Zymomonas mobilis subsp. pomaceae ATCC 29192: one gene and its partner. The protein of the gene in region 1 interacts with the protein of each later gene in a pairwise test. Links are inferred from orthologs where the notes say so. Each region holds a gene or a part of one and is shown in the gene's direction. Other genes may lie near its edges. The genes, in order: rlmN and ftsZ.

What was found.
Region 2: the proteins of rlmN (region 1) and ftsZ interact in binary tests that used the Escherichia coli proteins (3 or more experiments, as listed by UniProt). The link is inferred for Zymomonas mobilis subsp. pomaceae ATCC 29192 from one-to-one orthologs.

The regions. Positions count from the first base shown.
Region 1 is NC_015709.1:281,441-293,368, reverse strand. The notes cover bases 5,289-8,256. They hold rlmN (dual-specificity RNA methyltransferase RlmN), read left to right. Parts: upstream 5,289-6,159; coding sequence 6,160-7,353; downstream 7,354-8,256. Other genes in these bases: ZYMOP_RS01270 (SAM-dependent methyltransferase), read left to right, coding at 7,410-8,256; ZYMOP_RS01280 (ABC transporter permease), read left to right, coding at 5,289-5,956. Also shown: ZYMOP_RS01310 (cysteine desulfurase family protein), read left to right, coding at 1-147; 7-cyano-7-deazaguanine synthase QueC, read left to right, coding at 208-960; ZYMOP_RS01300 (ribonucleoside triphosphate reductase), read left to right, coding at 1,317-3,335; nrdD (anaerobic ribonucleoside-triphosphate reductase), read left to right, coding at 3,367-3,555; ZYMOP_RS01290 (anaerobic ribonucleoside-triphosphate reductase activating protein), read left to right, coding at 3,542-4,153; ZYMOP_RS01285 (ABC transporter ATP-binding protein), read left to right, coding at 4,242-5,159; more of ZYMOP_RS01280, read left to right, coding at 5,204-5,288; more of ZYMOP_RS01270, read left to right, coding at 8,257-8,639; ZYMOP_RS01265 (EF-hand domain-containing protein), read right to left, coding at 8,712-9,302; ZYMOP_RS01260 (argininosuccinate synthase), read left to right, coding at 9,577-10,803; ZYMOP_RS01250 (ParA family protein), read right to left, coding at 11,281-11,928.
Region 2 is NC_015709.1:491,204-500,072, reverse strand. The notes cover bases 3,452-6,354. They hold ftsZ (cell division protein FtsZ), read left to right. Parts: upstream 3,452-4,151; coding sequence 4,152-5,558; downstream 5,559-6,354. Other genes in these bases: ZYMOP_RS02185 (SPOR domain-containing protein), read left to right, coding at 5,880-6,354; ftsA (cell division protein FtsA), read left to right, coding at 3,452-3,918. Outside these bases: murB (UDP-N-acetylmuramate dehydrogenase), read left to right, coding at 1-724; ZYMOP_RS02205 (D-alanine--D-alanine ligase), read left to right, coding at 721-1,695; ZYMOP_RS02200 (cell division protein FtsQ/DivIB), read left to right, coding at 1,664-2,638; more of ftsA, read left to right, coding at 2,635-3,451; more of ZYMOP_RS02185, read left to right, coding at 6,355-7,637; ZYMOP_RS02180 (chloride channel protein), read left to right, coding at 7,634-8,869. UniProt on the Escherichia coli protein: Essential cell division protein that forms a contractile ring structure (Z ring) at the future cell division site. The regulation of the ring assembly controls the timing and the location of cell division.

The DNA.
Region 1 (11,928 bases):
AGCCCCGTCCTAGAAGCGATGGGATATGATCACAAAAAGGCTGAAGAAGTCATTCGCGTCAGTTTTGGCCCTGAAACAAACGAAGCCGTAATCGAGCGTTTTATTCAGACATGGCGCCACATTGCAGAAAATAAGAGGGCTCATTAAGAATCATCTATTAATGTGGTTAAGGCTTAAAGGCGTAAAAAGGGTAAAAAAGGGGCTAAAATGACGGCAATAAAAAAATCTTTCTCAAGTGATATTCAGTATGGAACAGCGCAAGAAGGTTGCCTTGTTCTTTATTCTGGTGGTCAGGATTCTACTACCTGCCTTGCATGGGCCTTAGAACATTTTTCAAGAGTCGAGACGATTGGTTTTGACTATGGCCAACGGCATAAAGTTGAATTGGATTGCCGTAAAACTATCCGAAACGAATTATCAAAAATGTCATCTACTTGGGCTGATCGACTTGGACAAGACCACAGTTTGGATCTTAATGTCCTTCATCAAATCAGCGATTGTGCCCTTACACGCGAAACCGAAATAGCTTTTGGTGAAGACGGTATTCCTAACAGCTTTGTTCCGGGACGGAATCTGTTATTTTTTACCTTTGCCGCTACAATTGCCTACCGGCGGGGACTTCGTCATATTGTCGGTGGTATGTGCGAAACGGATTATTCCGGTTATCCTGACTGCCGCGATGATACTATTAAGGCCTTGCAGGTCGCGATTAATTTGGGGCTGGAAAGGCGGCTGGTGCTGCATACGCCGCTTATGTGGCTTGATAAGGCTGCCACTTGGCAGATGGCCGAAGAGATTGGAGGCGCTGCTCTGGTCGAGTTGATTCGGCAAGAAAGCCACAGTTGTTATTTAGGTGATCGGCAACAATTACATCCATGGGGATATGGCTGCGGACAGTGCCCTGCCTGTGAATTAAGGGCATCGGGATGGGAAAAATATATTGAGAACAAATCTCAATAATAAAAGAGGCAATTAATATAAATTGCAAAGGTGATGCCAAGCGTGTTTTTAATTTTTTTAAAAAAGTTATCGGTTAGAGAGCATTTTTTTTCATAAGATTTTTCTCGCCGGAAATGGCGCTTATTTCTTTGTCAAGACTATCTATTCGCTTGACGAAAAATGAGCTTCTGATCTAGAGATTCATACAACATTTAGTGATCTCAAAATAAGATAACACAGCATATATGGTTGCAAACTATCTGCAACCAAAGGTTTTCTTTACACTTTTAGGGGCTTTTTTAAAGAATTTGCGCCTCTATTTGTGGGCTGTTTATCTTAGAATTGAACGCGATTTTAATAAAAAAAGGACACCATCAATGGCCCGTGCTGCGCCAGCTTTTCCTGCTTTCGCTCTTAAGCGTAATGGCGATAAGGTGCTATTCGATAGCGGTAAAATTCGTCTTGCTATCGAAAAAGCAGGTGCAGCTACAGGAGAATTTAAGGCATCTGAAGCGGCGAGACTTTCTGCACAGGCACAAAAAGTTATCGCGCATCGCTTTTCGGATCATGCGCCTGAAATTGAGCAGATTCAGGATATTGTTGAACAGGTTTTGGTCTCGGCTGACTATTTTGCAACAGCGCGTGCTTATATTGTCTATCGGGAACAACGTTCAAAATCTCGGAAAGATCAGGAAACCATCGTCAAGGTTGAATCCTCGATCAATGAATATCTGGAACAGGCCGATTGGCGGGTGAATGCCAATGCCAACCAAGGCTATTCTTTGGGTGGTCTCATCCTGAATGTTTCCGGTAAGGTCGTTGCCAATTACTGGCTATCCCATATTTATCCTCCCGAGGTTGGGGAAGCGCATCGTGCAGGTGATTTGCATATCCATGATTTAGATATGCTTTCCGGCTATTGTGCCGGCTGGTCTCTTAGAACCTTACTTACTGAAGGTTTGAATGGTGTTCCCGGTAAAGTCGAAGCTGGTGCCCCCAAACATATGTCGAGCGCTATTGGGCAGATCGTCAATTTTCTGGGTACTTTACAGAATGAATGGGCGGGCGCGCAGGCGTTCAGTTCCTTCGATACCTATATGGCACCTTTTATCCGTAAGGATGGCTTGGAATATAAGCAGATACGGCAATATATTCAGGAATTGATCTATAATCTGAATGTGCCATCACGCTGGGGAACGCAGACGCCTTTTACCAATCTGACCTTTGATTGGACATGCCCTGATGATTTAAAAGATCAGGTGCCGGTAATCGGTGGTGAAGATATGCCCTTTACCTATGGCGATCTTCAACCAGAAATGGATCTTATCAACCGCGCTTACATGGAAGTCATGACGGAAGGAGACGCTAAAGGGCGTGTCTTCACTTTTCCGATCCCGACATATAATATTACGCCTGATTTCCCCTGGGAAAGTGAGAATGCCAACCGTCTGTTTGAAATGACGGCGAAATATGGCCTCCCTTATTTCCAGAATTTTCTAAACTCTGACTTAAAGCCGCATATGGTGCGCTCGATGTGCTGTCGTTTGCAACTAGACCTTACCGAGCTATTAAAGCGCGGAAACGGTCTTTTTGGAAGCGCCGAACAAACAGGCTCATTAGGGGTTGTTACGATCAACTGTGCTCGTCTTGGGCGTATGCATCGTGGCGATGAAGCTAGCCTTTTTCAACGCTTGGACGCGATGCTGAATATCGGTCGCACCAGCCTCGAAATTAAGCGCAAAGTTATCCAAAAACATATCGATAACGGCTTATTTCCTTACACGAAGCGTTATCTCGGCACTTTACGCAATCATTTTTCAACGCTTGGCATTAACGGTGTCAACGAAATGATCCGTAACTTTACTTCGGGTGCAGAAGATCTGACGACCGAATGGGGGGCAACTTTTGCGGTACGTTTTCTGGATCATATCCGGTCACGGATTGTCGAATTTCAAGAAGAAACCGGTCATCTTTATAACTTAGAGGCGACACCGGCTGAAGGAGCAACCTATCGCTTTGCTCGTGAGGATAAGAAACGCTTCCCCGACATGCTTCAGGCCGGGAGTGAAACGAATCCTTATTATACCAATTCCAGTCAACTTCCGGTTGATTTTACAGATGATCCCTTTGAAGCCCTAGAACGCCAAGAAATTTTACAAAGCAAATATACCGGCGGCACTGTGTTGCATCTCTATATGGGATCACGCATTTCTAATGCAGAAGCCTGCAAGAAATTGGTGCGTCGGGCGCTTGAAAATTTCCGGCTGCCCTACATTACCATTACGCCCACTTTCTCGATCTGTCCAAAACACGGCTATTTAGAGGGCGAGCATAAGTTCTGTCCTAAATGCGATGCGGAACTGCTTGCGGCGAAATGTAATAATAAAGCAGCCTAGAAAATTTAACTATTCCAAGAGAGGAAAAATCATGACTGAATTAAAAATTACGACCCAAGATTACACAAAAATCGAGCTGAAAGACGAAGAACGTCAGCCTTGTGAAATCTGGACGCGCGTTATGGGCTATCATCGTCCGGTATCCTCATTCAATATTGGTAAGCAGGGCGAATTTGGGCAGCGCCGTTATTTTGAAGAAGGTAGCTGTGGCTGCAACTGATTTAAGAGTGGGCGGCATAGCAAGCATGTCCAGTTGCGACTGGCCAGGTGAACTTGTCGCCACTTTTTTCTGTCAAGGATGTAGCTGGGATTGTCCTTATTGCCATAATCAATCGCTACGTCCTGCGACAGGAAAAGCTGAAACACAAATTCCATGGGATGACCTGGTCGCTTTTTTAAAACAGCGTGGTCGGCTTTTGGACGGTGTTGTCTTCTCTGGTGGTGAACCCACTTTGCAATCGGCCTTACCTGATGCCATGCGAGGGGTACGCGATTTAGGTTTTAAAATCGGCTTGCACACCGCCGGTGTCAAACCAGAACGTCTGATCCCGCTATTACCCTTGGTGGATTGGATCGGTTTTGACATCAAAGGGCCTTTTTCCCTCTATGATAAAATTACGCGCATCCCGAATAGCGCTGAAAACGTAAAAAAAAGTTTGCAGCATCTCCTTGAGAGTGGCGTTAGCCACCAAATTCGTACAACGGTCTATCCGCCTTTATTGGATGAAGCGGCGCTCTTGGAAATGAAAGCGGATCTCGCGGCTTTTGGTATCACTGATTATACGCTACAACCCTATCAAGAACGCCCGCTTGTATAGTAGATTTTATTTAATCTATTCCAAATATAGGGGTTTTATTCCGGTCGAAAGCATTTTTGCGTTATAAAGTAGGGCGAGGGGGAATGCTTTGACTACAGCTATTCGCTTACATAATGTTTCAAAAAATTTTGGTGCCCATACTGTTTTGAAGGATATTAACCTTACGGTTCCTAAAAACAGTCTTTTCGCCTTCCTTGGTAATAATGGACAGGGCAAATCAACCACTATTCGACTTATTACAGGTCTTTGCCATGCCACATCCGGCAAAGTGGTTGTACTGGGTCATGATATGCAAAAAAATCCCATAGCGGCTTTGCAAAATATGGGATGTTTGGTCGATTCACCGAGCCTTTATGGTCATATGACCGCCTTTAATTTTTTAAAAATAGGCTGTTTACTAAAAAAGCTTCCCTATCAGGAAATAGACCGCGTTATCGAAATGGTTTCTCTCCATTGTGAGCGCAATTTGAAAATCAGTCATTATTCCTTGGGGATGAAACAACGGTTAGCTTTAGCCCATGCTTTATTAGGTAATCCTAAATTACTCATTCTTGATGAACCGACAAATGGTCTTGATCCTGAAGGCATTAAAGAAATTCGAGAGTTATTAGTAAGTTTGCCCGAAAGGACAGGGTGCACGGTTTTCTTTTCCAGCCACCAGTTGGAAGAAGTTGAAAAAACAGCCACACATCTTGCTCTACTCAGTCAGGGAGAAATCCTATTTCAAGGAACGCTAGAAAGCATTCGGGCCACCCATCGCTGTGGTCTGTTACTGGAGGTTGCGGATAACGAAGCAGCGCTCACTTTACTGACAAATCACGGCTATAAAGTATTTCAGCATAACGAAAATAAACTCTTGATCGAAGGGATTTATCGTCAAGATACGCCGCCGATTTACCGGCTGTTGGTTGAAGCCAATATTGATTTTTATCAATCCACGCTACAGCAACCCAAGCTGGAACAATGGTTCTCTCAACAAATACAACTTTCCAGAGGCGGGGTATAAAAAGCGCTATGGTTTTGCAAAGGTTAAAGCATTCCTTATCTTTAATGATCAGGCTGATTATAGCGGAATTTACAAAAATCAGTCGCACGCGCAGCTTAGTATTGTTTTTAATAGCCCCTGCTATAGTCGTTACGCTTGCTGCTTTTACCATAGGGCACCCTCTGGATAGAGCTTCATGGCAGATAATATGGCAAAGCGCCTTATATCTTTGGAGTAGTTTTGTTTTTCCGCTCTATATCGCTATTATTGCGACGCGCATTAATGGCAATGATCACCAGAACCAGACTTGGCGTTTAATGTTAACTTTGCCCATACGACCATGCCATTTATATTTTGCCAAGCTGTTCGTTGAGTGGGCACTTTTAGCCTCAGCTAATCTGATCCTTATATTGGTATATAGCGCGGGTCTATTGGTCAGTATAAAGAGCGATCCGATCGGATTCATGCCAGAAAACAATTTCATTATGCTGGTCGCTGGCTTGTCTCTCGTTTTTTTGCCTGTTCTGTTTATTCAACATAGCATAAGCTGGTTTACCTCTAATACGACCTTGCCGCTAACGCTTGGAACCCTTCTCAGCTTTGCAGCTGGGCCTGTGAATATAGGTTTTTCGGAACAAGGATGGCTTTATTATCCGTGGGATTACGGCTTACGCTTTATTAATAATAAGCTTGATATAGTGACTTCAAAATTAACTATTCACTTTTCTCAGTGTGAATTTTTAGGGCTAACCTTGGGTTCGTTTATTATCGCTTGCCTGCTTATAGCCCCGTGGCTCAATCGTCGCGATATACATTGATTTTATTGATTGGGTTTTCAGATAAAATGAATCTTTATTAAGCCGCTTTATACGCTATAGAGCGGCAACAACATTTTCAAAATATCTATTTTTATGCTATTCTAGATAATGAGCAGCCTTATCCTTTTCTAAAAAATTATATTTCTCCGCTTTGTCCTCTTATGCAGGCAGAAATTAAGCTTATTTTTGAGTTTTTATATCCTATGACCTTAACTTCTTCTCTTTCCGGTAGTCTGATCAGCGGTCAGGCTGAAGTACAAGTAGCACCTCGCATTTTGCCAACACGTCAGGATGGCCGCATTGATCTTTTGGGTTTATCACGGGATCAAATCCGACAGGCTTTAAAAGAAGCCGGACTTGAAGAGAAACAGGCGAAATTACGCACAAAACAACTTTGGCATTGGATGTATAACCGTGGTGCCGTCGAATTTGAGGTTATGACGGATATTGCTAAAACCATGCGTCCATGGCTAGCAGAACGTTTTGTTATTTCTCGTCCTGAGGTCGTGACGGCTCAAATATCGGTCGATGGGACCCGAAAATGGCTATTAAAAACCGATGACGGGCATGACTATGAGATGGTTTTTATTCCAGATGCCGATCGTGGCACGCTGTGCGTCTCAAGTCAGATTGGCTGCACGCTCAATTGCCGTTTTTGTAATACGGGCACTATGAAATTAGTACGCAATTTAAGCGTCGGTGAAATAGTGGGTCAAATTATGCTGGCGCGAGATAGCTTAGGGGAATGGCCTTCAAAGCCGGAAGGGCGTTTGCTGACGAATGTCGTTATGATGGGGATGGGAGAGCCCCTCTATAATTTTGATAATGTCCGAGACGCGTTAAAGCTCGTCATGGATGGCGATGGTATCGCTTTATCCCGCCGCCGTATTACGCTTTCGACGGCAGGTGTTGTTCCCCTTATGGCGCGTGCCGGTGAAGAAATGGGTGTTAATCTAGCGGTTTCGCTCCATGCGGTTACGAAAACAGTGCGTGACGAAATTGTACCTATCAATAAAAAATACGGCATTGAAGAATTATTGGCGGCTTGTGCGGCTTATCCCGGGGTCAATAATGCACGGCGCATCACCTTTGAGTATGTCATGTTAAAAGATAAAAATGACAGCGAAGAAGATGCGCATGAGTTGGTTCGGTTACTACGCTACTATCGTTTACCGGCCAAAGTTAACCTTATTCCTTTTAACGCATGGCCGGAATCGCCCTATGAATGCTCCCCAGCAGAACGGATAGCCCGTTTTTCAGATATTATTTTCGAGGCGGGCATCTCGGCACCAGTGAGACGCACACGGGGGCAAGATATTATGGCCGCTTGCGGACAATTAAAATCAGCCGCGGAAAGACAACCCCGATCCTATGTGCAGGATCCTTCTAATTCATAGTAAAATGGTATAATTTCTGCTCTTGTCTATCACTTAAAAGCCTGTAAAGTTTTAGCATGTGGCTACTCGATAGATTTTTGAAGAAATTAATCCGCCAAGGCCAACTGATCATTATTGAATCAAATGGTCAACGTCATACCTATGGGACCGTCTCTAAAAACACGCCGATTACGGTACGTTTTCATGATCCCGAAGCGCCCGATTTTGTGGCTATTCATCCTTATATGGGTTCAGGTGAGGCCTATATGGATGGTCGCATGACAGTAGATGATGAGGATATCCTAGGACTCATTGATCTTATTCTTGCCAATACTGTCAGTGATCGGGCCAGTATGCTGGAAGGCGGGGTAATCCCCCGCACGATTCAAAGCATGGCGAACAAATTTCAGCGCCTTAACTGGAAGGCTCGCTCAAAACAAAATGTTGCCCATCACTATGATCTAAGTGATAAACTATATCATCTCTTTTTGGATCAGGACCGTCAATATAGTTGCGGTTACTTCACGGATACACATAATTCTCTTGATCAAGCGCAGCTTGACAAGAAAATTCATATTGCCTCTAAATTAGCGCTTAAATCCGGCCAAAAAATTTTAGATATTGGATGCGGATGGGGTGGCATGGCGCTTTATTTAAATCGCGTGGCGGATGTCGATGTCTTGGGGATAACGCTTTCGGAGGAGCAATTAAAAGTTGCAAAAAAACGTGCAGAAGAAGCGGGGGTTTCAGATCGGGTAAAATTCAAACTTATTGATTATCGACAGGTAGAAGGACGTTTTGACCGTATTGTTTCGGTAGGGATGTTTGAACATGTAGGCCCCCCTTATTATAAAAGCTTTTTTAATCATTGCCGTGATCTTTTGGCCGATGACGGGGTGATGTTGCTTCACACTATTGGTCGTCTTGGGCTACCCGGCACGACAGATCCATGGACAAACAAATATATTTTTCCTGGTGGATATTGTCCTGCTTTATCAGAAGTTATTGGTGCAAGTGAGCATAGCGGTTTAATTGTTTCAGACGTAGAAACCCTTCGGCTACATTATATGTATACGATTAATCATTGGTATAAACGGGTGATGGCGGCCAAGGCTGATATTATTAAACTTTACGATGCCCGTTTTTATCGTATGTGGACTTTTTATCTGGCAGGGGCTTCTGCTGCGTTCCGTTTTGGCCAAATGTGTAATTATCAAATTCAATATATTAAAAAACGGGATAGCCTACCTTTAACGCGTGATTATATGTTTGAAAATGAGGCTGTATTAAAGGCTAGTGAATACTAAAATTAACCCATATCCAAAATGGTCTATTTAAAATTATCCCTGCCCAAAGAGCAGGGATAATTTTTAAAAGAATTACCGTGTTTTACTGGTGCTGGTCGTGCTTTTGCTATCGGGACCACGGAAAGGATGTTCTGCTTTCCATTTTTCAAAAGCCGCCTTACGTTCATCGGGGGTAATGATACCATCATGATTAGTATCAACGGCATCATAGGCCCCTAAAGCCTGACTACTGGCTTCATTATAGGTAACCTGACCATCATGGTTGGTATCCATGCGATCAAACCAATGAGACATGGGCCCTTTTTCCATATCACACATCCGATGGCCACCGCGCCGCCCACGGCCTTTCTTTCCAGCTGAACTGTCATCTGGGTCCTTCGGAGCGTCAGGATTTTCTTTTTGAAACTGGGCCATCATCGCCTGACATTGGCTTTTTTCATTGGCCAAAGCGGTTTGAAATTCAGCCGTAGTCACGGTACCATCATGATTAAGATCAAACTTATCAAAGTCTTGTCTTATGCGCGCCTGCATTTCTCCCCGTGTAATCGGCAGAAAGTGGGGCGGAACCATATCTTGTGCAAAAGCCTGAGAGAGAGGGGATGCTGCTAAAAGCAGACCCGATACGGCTGACAGACCATTCAAAAGAAATGTTTTCTTTTTCATCATTTTTGACCTTGTTTCAAAAAGAAGAGGTAGAACTTTATAATAAAATATAATTCCTAGGGTATTTTCCTATACTTCGAAGATGAAACGCTATCAGGCATTTTATGAATATTACCTGATAATGCTTATAATAATCTATCCTCCTTTAATAAGGAAGCCGCTATAGAATGCGTTTAAAACAGGATGATGCTTGAATCACCATGATAAGCATGGCAATCGGCGGCTATACGGTAAAGACATTGCCGCATTTATAAAATTCATTTCGGAGACTTTCATGACCGAAAAAGTCAAACGTGTCGTGCTGGCTTATTCAGGCGGCCTTGATACCAGTGTTATTTTGAAATGGCTGCAAGAACAATATGGCTGCGAAGTTGTCACCTTCACGGCAGATCTCGGTCAAGGAGAGGAGCTTGAACCGGCTCGTAAAAAGGCCGAGATGATGGGCATTAAGCCCGAACATATCTTTATGGATGATCTTCGGGAAGAATTCGTCCGTGATTTTGTCTTCCCAATGATGCGAGCCAATGCGCTTTATGAAGGGCAGTATCTTCTGGGCACATCTATCGCACGCCCCCTTATTGCCAAGCGTCAAATCGAAATTGCACGTCAGGTCGGTGCCGATGCAGTAGCGCATGGGGCAACCGGCAAAGGTAATGATCAGATACGCTTTGAACTGGGATATTATGCCTTAGCCCCGGATATTAAAGTTATTGCCCCATGGCGGGAATGGGATCTTAATAGCCGCAGCAAATTGATTGCCTACGCTGAATCGCGTCAGATCGCGGTGCCCAAAGATAAACGTGGTGAATCGCCTTTCTCGGTTGACTCTAATTTGCTCCACACATCTTCAGAAGGTAAAATTCTGGAAGATCCATGGGAAGAAGTACCAGATTACGTCTATTCTCGCACGGTTAACCCTGAAGATGCGCCGAATACGCCAGAAATCATTACAGTTGATTTTGAACGTGGGGATGCAGTAGCGATCAATGGTGAAGCCTTAACGCCAGCCGAAATTCTAACAAAGCTTAACGACTTAGGGCGTAAGCATGGCATTGGTCGTTTGGATCTGGTCGAAAATCGTTACATCGGCATGAAATCTCGTGGGATGTACGAAACCCCAGGCGGGACTATCCTTATACAAGCCCATCGTGGTATTGAGCAAATTACCCTTGATGGCGGCGCAATGCACCTCAAAGATGAGTTAATGCCGCGTTATGCTGAACTAATTTATAATGGCTTCTGGTTCTCTCCTGAACGGGAGATGTTACAGGCTGCCATCGATCATAGTCAGGCAAGAGTAAGCGGCACAGTACGTCTGAAGCTGTATAAAGGAAGCGTCAACGTTATTGGCCGTAAATCACCCAATACGCTTTATTCTGAAAAGGTCGTTACTTTTGAAGATGATGCGGGGGCCTATGATCAGCAGGATGCCGCAGGCTTTATTAAACTGAATGCTTTACGGCTGCGACTTCTGGGTCGTCGGAATCAAGAAAAACTTTAAATCTTAAATAAAAAGACCCGCGGACAAGAAAGCTTGTAAGCGGGTTTTTTATATCTTGATCAGATATACAAACGAGAGAGAACAGGATTCTCGTAATAGAGGTTAGGGTGAGGGATTTAGATTTAAGGAAACATTAAAGAAATGGTGCTGCCGGTGAGGATTGAACTCACGACCTCAGCCTTACCAAGGATGCGCTCTACCACTGAGCTACGGCAGCACTGTCACCTTTTTTCATGGTGAGGCGCTCCTATGGCGAAACTATTTCTATTAGTCAAGGTTGCTAGACCTTAATTTTAAAAAAAAGCGGATATTTTTAAAAAAATGGCCAAGAATCAGAAAGATAATAAGCAACAACAATTAGGGGCTGCGTTGCGTCGCAATCTGCGTCGCCGGAAAGAACAGACTCACCTAATAAAAGAAAATTCTAAACCTTCTTTATAAAGCGAATACCATCCTATCAGAAAAGATTAGCTGAAATTATAATTTCAAGGTCATAAGGCGACGTTCAACCGTAAGCCATAAGTCTGCTAGTCCTAATGATGCCGAACTGCGCGGCGCATAAGTGGTGATTGGGCGACGATGTTGCGCCATTTTTTCAAAAAGACAAGTTCTTGGGATGACCGGCCAATCTTTTTCTCGTTCCATGGCCTGTTTGTGGGTAATCCGCCTTTTATCCACCATATTAAACACAGGCATTAAGGCAAAAGTCATTTGTGATTTTTCACTAAAATAGCTGACTATTTCTTGGTAACTTCGATAAGCGAGGGGATCAGGGGGCACCGGAACAACAATTAACGATACCGCTTCAGCCAGCTGATCGCTTAAGGCCCCTACCATAGGGGGACAATCCATTATAATTCGATCATAATCTTTTGCTAGAAAATGTAGAATTTTTTTTAGCCGTTTTCGTTTATCCAATTTTAATAAAATGGCATCTAGATGCCGCAAAGAAATATCGGCAGGTAAAAGATCCAGTTCAGGAAGCTCGGTTGGAATAATAAAATTTTTAGGATCTAGTTTTTGAGTGAAAATAGTTTCGATATTATGAAAACCATGCTGATATTCAGCCTTTTCACCGCCTAACAGGAAAGAGGCAGCCCCTTGAGGATCAAGATCCCATAATAA
Region 2 (8,869 bases), 210 kb from region 1 along the record:
TGTCATTATTCGAGATGGCGGGGTAAAAGGGGTTATTATCCGTCTATCACGCCGCTTTTCATGGACAAAACTGGAAGCTGGTAATCGTATTCGCTGTGGCGGGGCAACCTTAGGGTTGGTCGTATCAAAAGCGGCCTGTGATGCCGCTTTAACGGGTCTTGAATTTTTGCGTGGTATCCCCGGTTCTCTTGGGGGCATGATACGCATGAATGCGGGCGCTTATGAAGGCGATATTTCAAAAATATTAATAGAAGCTACCTTAGTTCGACGTTCTGGTGAGATCGAAATTTGGCCCGCTGAAAAATTAGAATTTGCCTATCGCTATTCAGCGCTTCCCGAAGATGCCATTATCACCGAAGCCCTTTTTCAAGGGCAAACGGGCGATAAGGCTGCTATTGAAGCAAAAATGGCGCGGATTGTTGCCGAACGGGAAATGAGTCAACCTTTGCGTAGCCGCACAGGGGGCTCTACATTCAAAAATCCCGAAGGTCACAAGGCATGGCAACTTATTGATGAAGCCGGCTGTCGGGGGCTGCGTATAGGTGATGCCCAAGTGTCCGAGAAACATGCCAATTTTCTTCTTAATCTGGGTGAGGCCAGTGCCGCTGATGTTGAAAATTTAGGCGAAGAGGTTCGGGCTCGTGTAAAGGCTAAATCCGGTATTACGCTCGAATGGGAGATAAAACGGATTGGTTTCAAGGCTGAGCAGGAGTCTGCATCATGATTATGAAAAAACATGTTGCTGTTTTGATGGGGGGATGGTCTTCTGAAAGAGAAATATCTCTTCTTTCTGGTCAGAATGTAGCGCAAGCTCTTAAAGAAGCGGGTTATCATGTTACCTCGCTTGATATGGATCGCGATGTTGCTTTCCGATTAAAAGAAATTAATCCTGATGTTGTATTTAATGCCTTGCATGGCACACCGGGTGAAGATGGCAGCATTCAAGGCATGATGGATTTGATGGGGATCTGTTATACCCATTCCGGTATGGCGACCTCGGCTATTGCTATTGATAAAGTCCTTACTAAAAAAATATTAACCCCTGAAAATATCCCAATGCCTGAGGGGGTAATCGTCTCAAGCGATAGCCTTTATCAAAGAGACCCGTTGCCCCGTCCTTATGTATTAAAACCGGTCAATGAAGGCTCATCTGTTGGTGTCGCTATTATTGATAAAAATTTTAATGACGGTCAGCCTATTCGGGAAGATCAAATCGGGCCATGGCAAAAATTTGAACATCTTTTAGCCGAATCTTTTATCAAGGGAAAAGAATTAACGGTCGCTGTCATGGGCGATAAAGCTTTAGGGGTTACTGAATTACGACCTAGTCATGGTTTTTATGACTATGAAGCGAAATATACGGATGGCCTGACAACCCATATATGCCCTGCTGATATTCCGCTTGATATAGCAGAAAAAGCGATGACACTTGCTTGTAAAGCCCATCAAATTTTGGGTTGCAAGGGGCCTTCTCGTTCTGATTTTCGTTGGGACGATGAGGCCGGCTTAGAAGGCTTGTTTTTATTGGAAGTTAATACACAACCCGGTATGACACCTTTAAGTCTGGTGCCTGAGCAGGCAAAACAGCTTGGAATTAGCTATCAGACACTTTGCTGCATGATTATTGAAGAAGCGCTTATACTTTCTTCCGATAATTGCTTCAATGAAGCGGAAATGGCAGGCCAAAGTGGCTAAGGCGGCGCGTAAATCAAAAGCACCCCCCGCCAGACGGCCTGCGCGCCATCAATCCCGTCAGTCTGGTTCGGCTAATCGCCGTCCTAAGCGCCCTACCAAAGAGATATCCCTATCTGCATTACCTTCTTGGTTAGGTTTCCTTTATCATCCGGCTTTGAAACAGGCATTACGCTATCTTTTAGTTATTCTTATAATTTCGGCTTTATGTGTTGGATTATGGATAGCACATTGGCCGCAGATGCTGGCAACAAAAAGCGGAGAATATTTGGGGCGCAAAGGATTCTCGGTTCAACATGTTGAAATTGTTGGTCTCCATCATATGGATCGACAAGCTATCTATGAAATAGCCTCTACTCAGCAGAGTCTGGCTATGCCGTTAGTTGACCTGAATATTATTCGTGATCGTCTGTTACGCTTTGGCTGGATTGAAGATGCAAGGGTATCCCGCCGTTGGCCTGATACGTTGGTTGTTGATATTATCGAGCGTAAACCAGCCGCTGTTTGGCAATATCATGGGGCCTTAAAACTGGTCGATAACAGCGGCATCCTTATTGCTGATGTTGATCCTCACGCAGTGCCTGAACTGCCTTTGGTTATCGGGGCAGGGGCTAATCTTCATCTGGAAGATTTAACACGACTTTTAGAAAATTCTCCCGATTTGAAATCAAGGGTAGATGCGGCCAGTTGGATAGGCAATCGACGTTGGGATCTGCATTTCGCCTCTGGTGAAACCCTTGCACTTCCAGAAGGCAGTGAGGCTGAGGTTGCTTTGACGCGTTTTTCGCATGCTAATCGTGAACATCACCTACTAGAACGAGGTTATGTCCGGTTCGACATGCGGATTCCTACGGCACCGATTACAGCCAGAATTGCGCATGATATGCCGACTAAACCCGTTAAATCTGCTAAACCTGCTCCGCCACCAGTCGGCGATAGAATATGAAGGATCGACATCGCACCATGACCCCTGTCAAAGACGGTAATCTCATTACTGCGCTTGATATCGGCTCTTCCAAGATTTCAGCGCTGATTGTCGAAAAACATGCCGATAATGTTTTACAGGTGTTGGGAAGTGGTCAGCGAGAAAGTCTGGGGGTGCGTCGGGGCTACCTGTTCGACATGGAAAAAACCGAAAAAGCTGTCCGTGAAGCGGTCGAACAAGCTGAACGTATCGCTGGTATTAATATAGAATCTGTCTGGGTATCTTTTTCAGCGGGGGGGCTTCTTTCAGATTTAACCTCTATTGAAGTGGCACTTAATGGTCAGCGTATTGAAGAAATTCATATGGAGACGTTACTGGCAACAGGGCGGGATTCAATTGAGCCAAACGGGCATATGGTGCTTCACGCCCAACCGGCACTTTATACTTTAGATGGGTTAAAAGGCGTCAAAAGCCCGATCGGTCTTTATGCTGATCGTTTGGGGGTAGATATTCACGTTATTGCTGCCGAACCTTCACCGGTTAGAAATCTTGAACTAGCCGTGCGTTCATCCCATCTTGAAGTTCAAGCGATTGTTGCTGCGCCAATTGCCGCAGGTATGTCTTGTCTGTTTGAAGAAGAACGCGAGTTGGGTGTGGCTTTGGTTGAATTGGGGGCTGGGGTTACGAATGTTTCCCTTTTTGCAGGGGGATTACTGGTCGGGCTGGCGTCTCTTCCCATGGGGGCTTCTGATATTACAGATGATATTGCTGCGGCCTTTGGCACCAGACGTTCCGATGCAGAACGATTGAAGTGTTTTTATGGTTCTGCACAAAGTTCACCGCGCGATAATCATGAGATGATAGATGTTGCTCCTATTGCCAATGTCGAAGATGTAATTGATCCACAACGGATTAGTCGGGCGCAATTAATCGGGGTAATCCGAAAACGGTTGGATCACTGGATGGGGCATATTGCAGAAGCGCTTAAATCCTTAGGCTATAATGGCCCTGTTGGTCGTCAGGTCGTTTTAACAGGAGGTGGGGCAGAGCTGAAGGGAATTGCGGATTATGCTCAGGGTGTTTTAGGCCGATCAGTTAGAATCGGTCGGCCTCACGGGCTTATTGGTTTACCAGATGCCCATAGTGGTCCCGCTTTTGCAACACTCACCGGTCTAATTTTACATGCGGCTTCGGAACCTTTTGACTTAAGGCCACTTTCTTATAGTAATATGTCAGGTGGGAAATCTTCTTTTGTCGGTTCTTTTAAACGTCTTTTTCAGATGTTTCGGCGCGAATATTGAAAATATATTAAAAATTAAAGTTTTGGCTCATATTTTCTCGTGCTTTTAATGGTATCTTCAGGCAAGATAAGATTTAGTCATCAGGGTATATGATGAAATAGGTTATTTGATTAGAGCCGGTAATCTTCTTTACAACAAATCGATAACAAAATCGTAATTTGCAAAAATCCGATTTTATAACATTGTAGCCTAGGGTAAGCCTGACAGAAATGTATTTGGGACGGAGAGCGTAAATGACCATCGAATTCATGCGGTCCAGTGATAGCGGCGAAGTAAGTGAACTGCCCCGGATTAGCGTGATTGGCGTCGGTGGCGGCGGCGGAAATGCTGTTGCTAATATGATTGCATCCGATGTACAGGGTGTAGACTTTATTGTAGCTAATACGGATGCACAGGCCTTAAATATCTCTCCGGCCGCGCAACGTATTCAGCTTGGCCCAACGACAACGCAAGGTTTGGGGGCAGGGTCACGTCCCGAAGTAGGGAAAGCTGCTGCTGAAGAAACTATCGAGCAGATTCAAGAAGCGTTAGAAGGGGCTAGAATGTGCTTTATTGCTGCCGGTATGGGCGGCGGTACGGGCACGGGGGCTGCGCCTGTCATCGCAAAAGTAGCACGTGATCGTGGTATTCTGACGGTTGGGGTTGTTACTAAGCCATTTAACTTTGAGGGGAAACGGCGCGCGCGGGCGGCTGAAACGGGTATTGAAGAATTACAAAAACATGTTGATACCCTGATCGTTATTCCGAACCAGAATCTGTTCTTGATTGCGAACCCAAATACAACCTTCAAACAAGCCTTTGAAATGGCGGATGAAGTATTACAACAGGGTGTTCGGGGTATTACAGATTTGATGGTTCGTCCTGGTCTTATCAATCTCGATTTTGCTGATATCCGTTCTGTAATGAGTGAAATGGGTAAAGCGATGATGGGAACCGGAGAAGCCTCGGGTGATAACCGTGCCATTGAAGCAGCAGAAAAAGCCATTGCCAATCCGTTGCTTGATGGCGTTTCCATGAATGGTGCACGCGGTGTTATCGTGTCGATTATCGGTGGCGATGATATGACGCTTATGGAAATGGATGAAGCCGCTAATCATATTCGTGAATTGGTCGATGAAGATGCCAATATCATCTTCGGATCAGCTTTTAACGAAGATTTGGATGGACGCATCCGTGTGTCCGTTGTGGCAACAGGGATTGATTCCAATCAAAAGGAATCAGTGGAAGAGAATAAAGAGTATACAAACCTGAATACACCGCTTTCAGGTCATAATACGGCATCCTCTGCACCTTTATCTAACGCGCAGCAATCTGTTGCGTCCCAGCATTCTTCTCCCAGAATGGCAGCGCCGCAATCCCATCCTGTTGAAGAGGAACTCTTGCTGGGGAAAGAGACTTTAACACCTTCCGTTAAAAACGAAATGCCCTCTTCTGTTGCTTCACCAAAGCAGACTGAAGAATCCCAGCCTTCAGGTTGGTCAAATGAACCCAATCGTCCAGCGCCTCGCTTGGTACGGGAAGGCAGCACTTTATTTGAACGGATGTCCAATATTGCCCGGGGGACGGATCGCAAAGATAATGCAACAGAAACGCGTGGACGTGTTGATATTCCACAGTTTCTTAACCGTCAGGGTAACTAACTGAAGACTATATTTTAAGTTAATTTTTCAGGCTGTTTTTGTTACCTTATATCTAAGGATAACAAAAACAGCCATTTTATTACTTCAAAGCTGGGATTAGAGTATAAACCGATAAGATCTTTAATAAAAAAGGCATTTTATCGGATATCAGCTATTCTTTGTCGCTTTATGCTTGCGTTCGGTAAAACAGTTGGCTTTCTAGCCTTCATGGCTATTGATACGAAAAAATTTACACATGATACTTTTTCCTGTTCAATTATAAAAACGGGATTTCGGTTTCATCCGTTTTCAGGGATCACAGAAAAAATAGCATCCCTTAAGATGCGATATATTTTCAAAGCGGTCATTGCCAGCTTATTAGTTTCAACCTCTATTGCCCCTTGTACTGCCCTACATGCCCAAACTGCTGAAAATCAAACAGATAAACCCGATCTTACTGTTTATTTGCGCCGACTGGCAGCGCAACCCCATGACATAAATGCCTTGATCGGAGCGGGCCTCGCTTCTTATCGAGCAGGGGATATGCATGCGGCTCTTGGCTTTTTAACCCGTGCAGAAAATATGGCACCCCATGATGGTAAAGTAAAAGCGGCTTTGGGATCTATTTTTATTCAGCAAGAAAAACCTCAACAAGCCCTTAAATATTTTCATGAAGCGATTTCAAACGGAATACCGCCCGCAACATTAGCCAGCGACACAGGGCTTGCTTATGATCTGATGGGGAATAATGGAAAGGCTACATCGGCTTATGAAATGGCTTTGACGAGCCATCCCGATGATGAAACAGAAAGACGTTTTGCTTTATCTCAAGCCATAGCGGGCCATACTAATAATGCCCTTACGCTTATAGACCGCCAACTTCGGCAACAAAATCGCGCCGCATGGCGTACGCGGGCTTTAATTCTTGCCTTAAATGGCGATGTCACAGGGGCAACAGGTATTATTAGATCGACGATGCCAGCCGGTTCGGCTGAGGCCATGCTTCCTTTTCTCAATCGATTGCCTAGTCTGTCGCTGCAGGAAAAGGCCGCTGCGGTTCATTTTGGCGATATGAAAACAAAGGATGGTAAATCTTCACAACCTCTTTGGACAGGGAATGACAGTGAAGGCCCCGATACACAGGAAGCTGTTTTGGATCTTAATTTCGATACTATGAGTAATGAAAAATCTTATCGACCAGCAGAAGTTCAGAACCCCTCAACAGAAGTCGGGGAAGATCCTATTAGCCCTCTAACGGTTAAGGATGATGATGAACTTAATACGCCAAAGGCAATCTCTAAAAACGTTCGTAAACTTCCTTCAAAATCGGGGGATAATTTCTCAACAATTGGAAAAGCTCCGCTATCCTCCACGATAGAAAAATCATCCCTCCCAAAGACACAGAAAGAAGATAAAGACACTCTGTCGGTAAAGACAGCCGAAAATGTGGCTATAAAAGATAAAAATAATAAGGTTAGAACTGAGGCAGAAATGCGCGCTTATTGTAAAACAACCCTTGAGGTACCTAAGAATAGCAAGGGCAAAAAGACAAGACAGGCGACAGCTCAGTCTTTAAAAATACTCAATAAGCAGCAGATGCTGAAAATAGATCAATGTCTTGCAACCCAGAAAAGAAATGCCTCAAAGGCAAATAAGATAGATAACAAAGTCGTATCAGAAAAAAGCATTCCAGAAACAAAAACACTGTCCTCAAAGCTTGTTACTGATAGCAAAATAAAAGGGTTATCAAAACCTGATCTTCAAGAGAAAATCGCTGCGGATAGAATAGCAGCTGAGAAAAGTAACGAAAAGAATAGCCCTACCAATACATCTATTCGTTATTGGGTGCAGGTCGCTAGTGGTGAGAATAAAGCCAACCTTCTTGCTGTATGGCAAAAATTATTAACGCGCTATCCTTTATTGAAAACAACGCAACCTTGGACAACACCTTGGCATGCCTCTAACCGTCTCTTGGCAGGACCTTTTTCTTCTGAAGAAAAAGCGCAAGACTTTGTCAATAAATTGAGAAAAAGCGGCTTCTCAACGATTCAGTTTACCTCTCGAAAAGGCATCGTTGTCGAAAGATTAGCCGCCAAATGAAAATTCGTTATCTTCTAACATGTCTGGCAGTGGGTCTATTGACGGGTCTTGGTGGCATGGTTTTATCCTGTTTACTCCATGCCATTCAGCATATGGCTTACGGATACAGTCTATCCCATGTCATCAGTGAAGAAAGTTTTTTGCAAGGCAGTCTTGCTGCTTCTCCCAAAAGACGCTTAATCGTGTTGATTAGTTGCGGCGCTATTGCGGGCATTGGTTGGGGCGCTTTGCGGCATTTTGGTCGTCCCCTTGTCCCTATTCCCAAAGCTGTTGCGGCTGACAAACCTATTATGCCGGTTCTGAAAACGGTTCTACATGTACTACTCCAGATCATTACCGTAGCTTTAGGCTCACCTCTTGGACGAGAGGTAGCCCCTCGCGAACTGGGTAGTCTGATTGGAGAAAGACTGGCTTTTTGGGGAAAATTGTCGGAAGAGCAACGCCGCATTGTTGTCGCTTGTGGGGCAGGCGCGGGTTTAGCGTCAGTCTATAATGTCCCGCTTAGTGGTGCCTTATTCGCCTTGGAAGCGTTACTTATGACTTGGTCACGACCCATCATAATCGTGGCCTTATTAACCTCTGCTCTGGCTGCGCGTATTGCGTGGATAGCTCTGGGTAACAGTATTGTTTATCATGTTCCGCCTTGGCCAATTGATAATGCGTTACTATTTCTTGCTTTCGTCATGGGGCCTGTTTTCGGTCTGATCGCCAACAATTTTAGTTTTTGGGCACAAAAAATAAGCGCTTCTAAATTGAAAGATAACCGTTGGTTGGCATTGGTCGCTATCGGGGCGTTTTCGATCATTGGCCTGATTTCGATGTATTATCCTGAGGTGTTGGGCAATGGCAAAGGCCCCGTTAGTTTAGCATTTAACGATAGTTTGACAGCAAGCACAGCAGGGCAGCTCTTTATTTTAAAAATAGTCGCCCTTTTTCTTGCCTTATGGGCTGGGGCTTATGGTGGTCTTTTAACACCTGGTATTAGTCTTGGGGCTTTATTCGCCGTTGTCATAGGCCACGTCTGGAATCTTTGGCTTCCTCCCATTTCTATAGGCGCTTTTGCTATTATTGGCGGCGCTGCCTTTTTAGCAAGTTCCATGAAAATGCCTATAACAGCTATGATGTTGGTATTGGAATTTGCACGTCCCAGTCATGATTTTTTAATACCTATGCTCCTTAGCGTCGCCGGCTCTGTTGCCGTTAGCTATAGCTTGGATAAAAGAAGGCATATA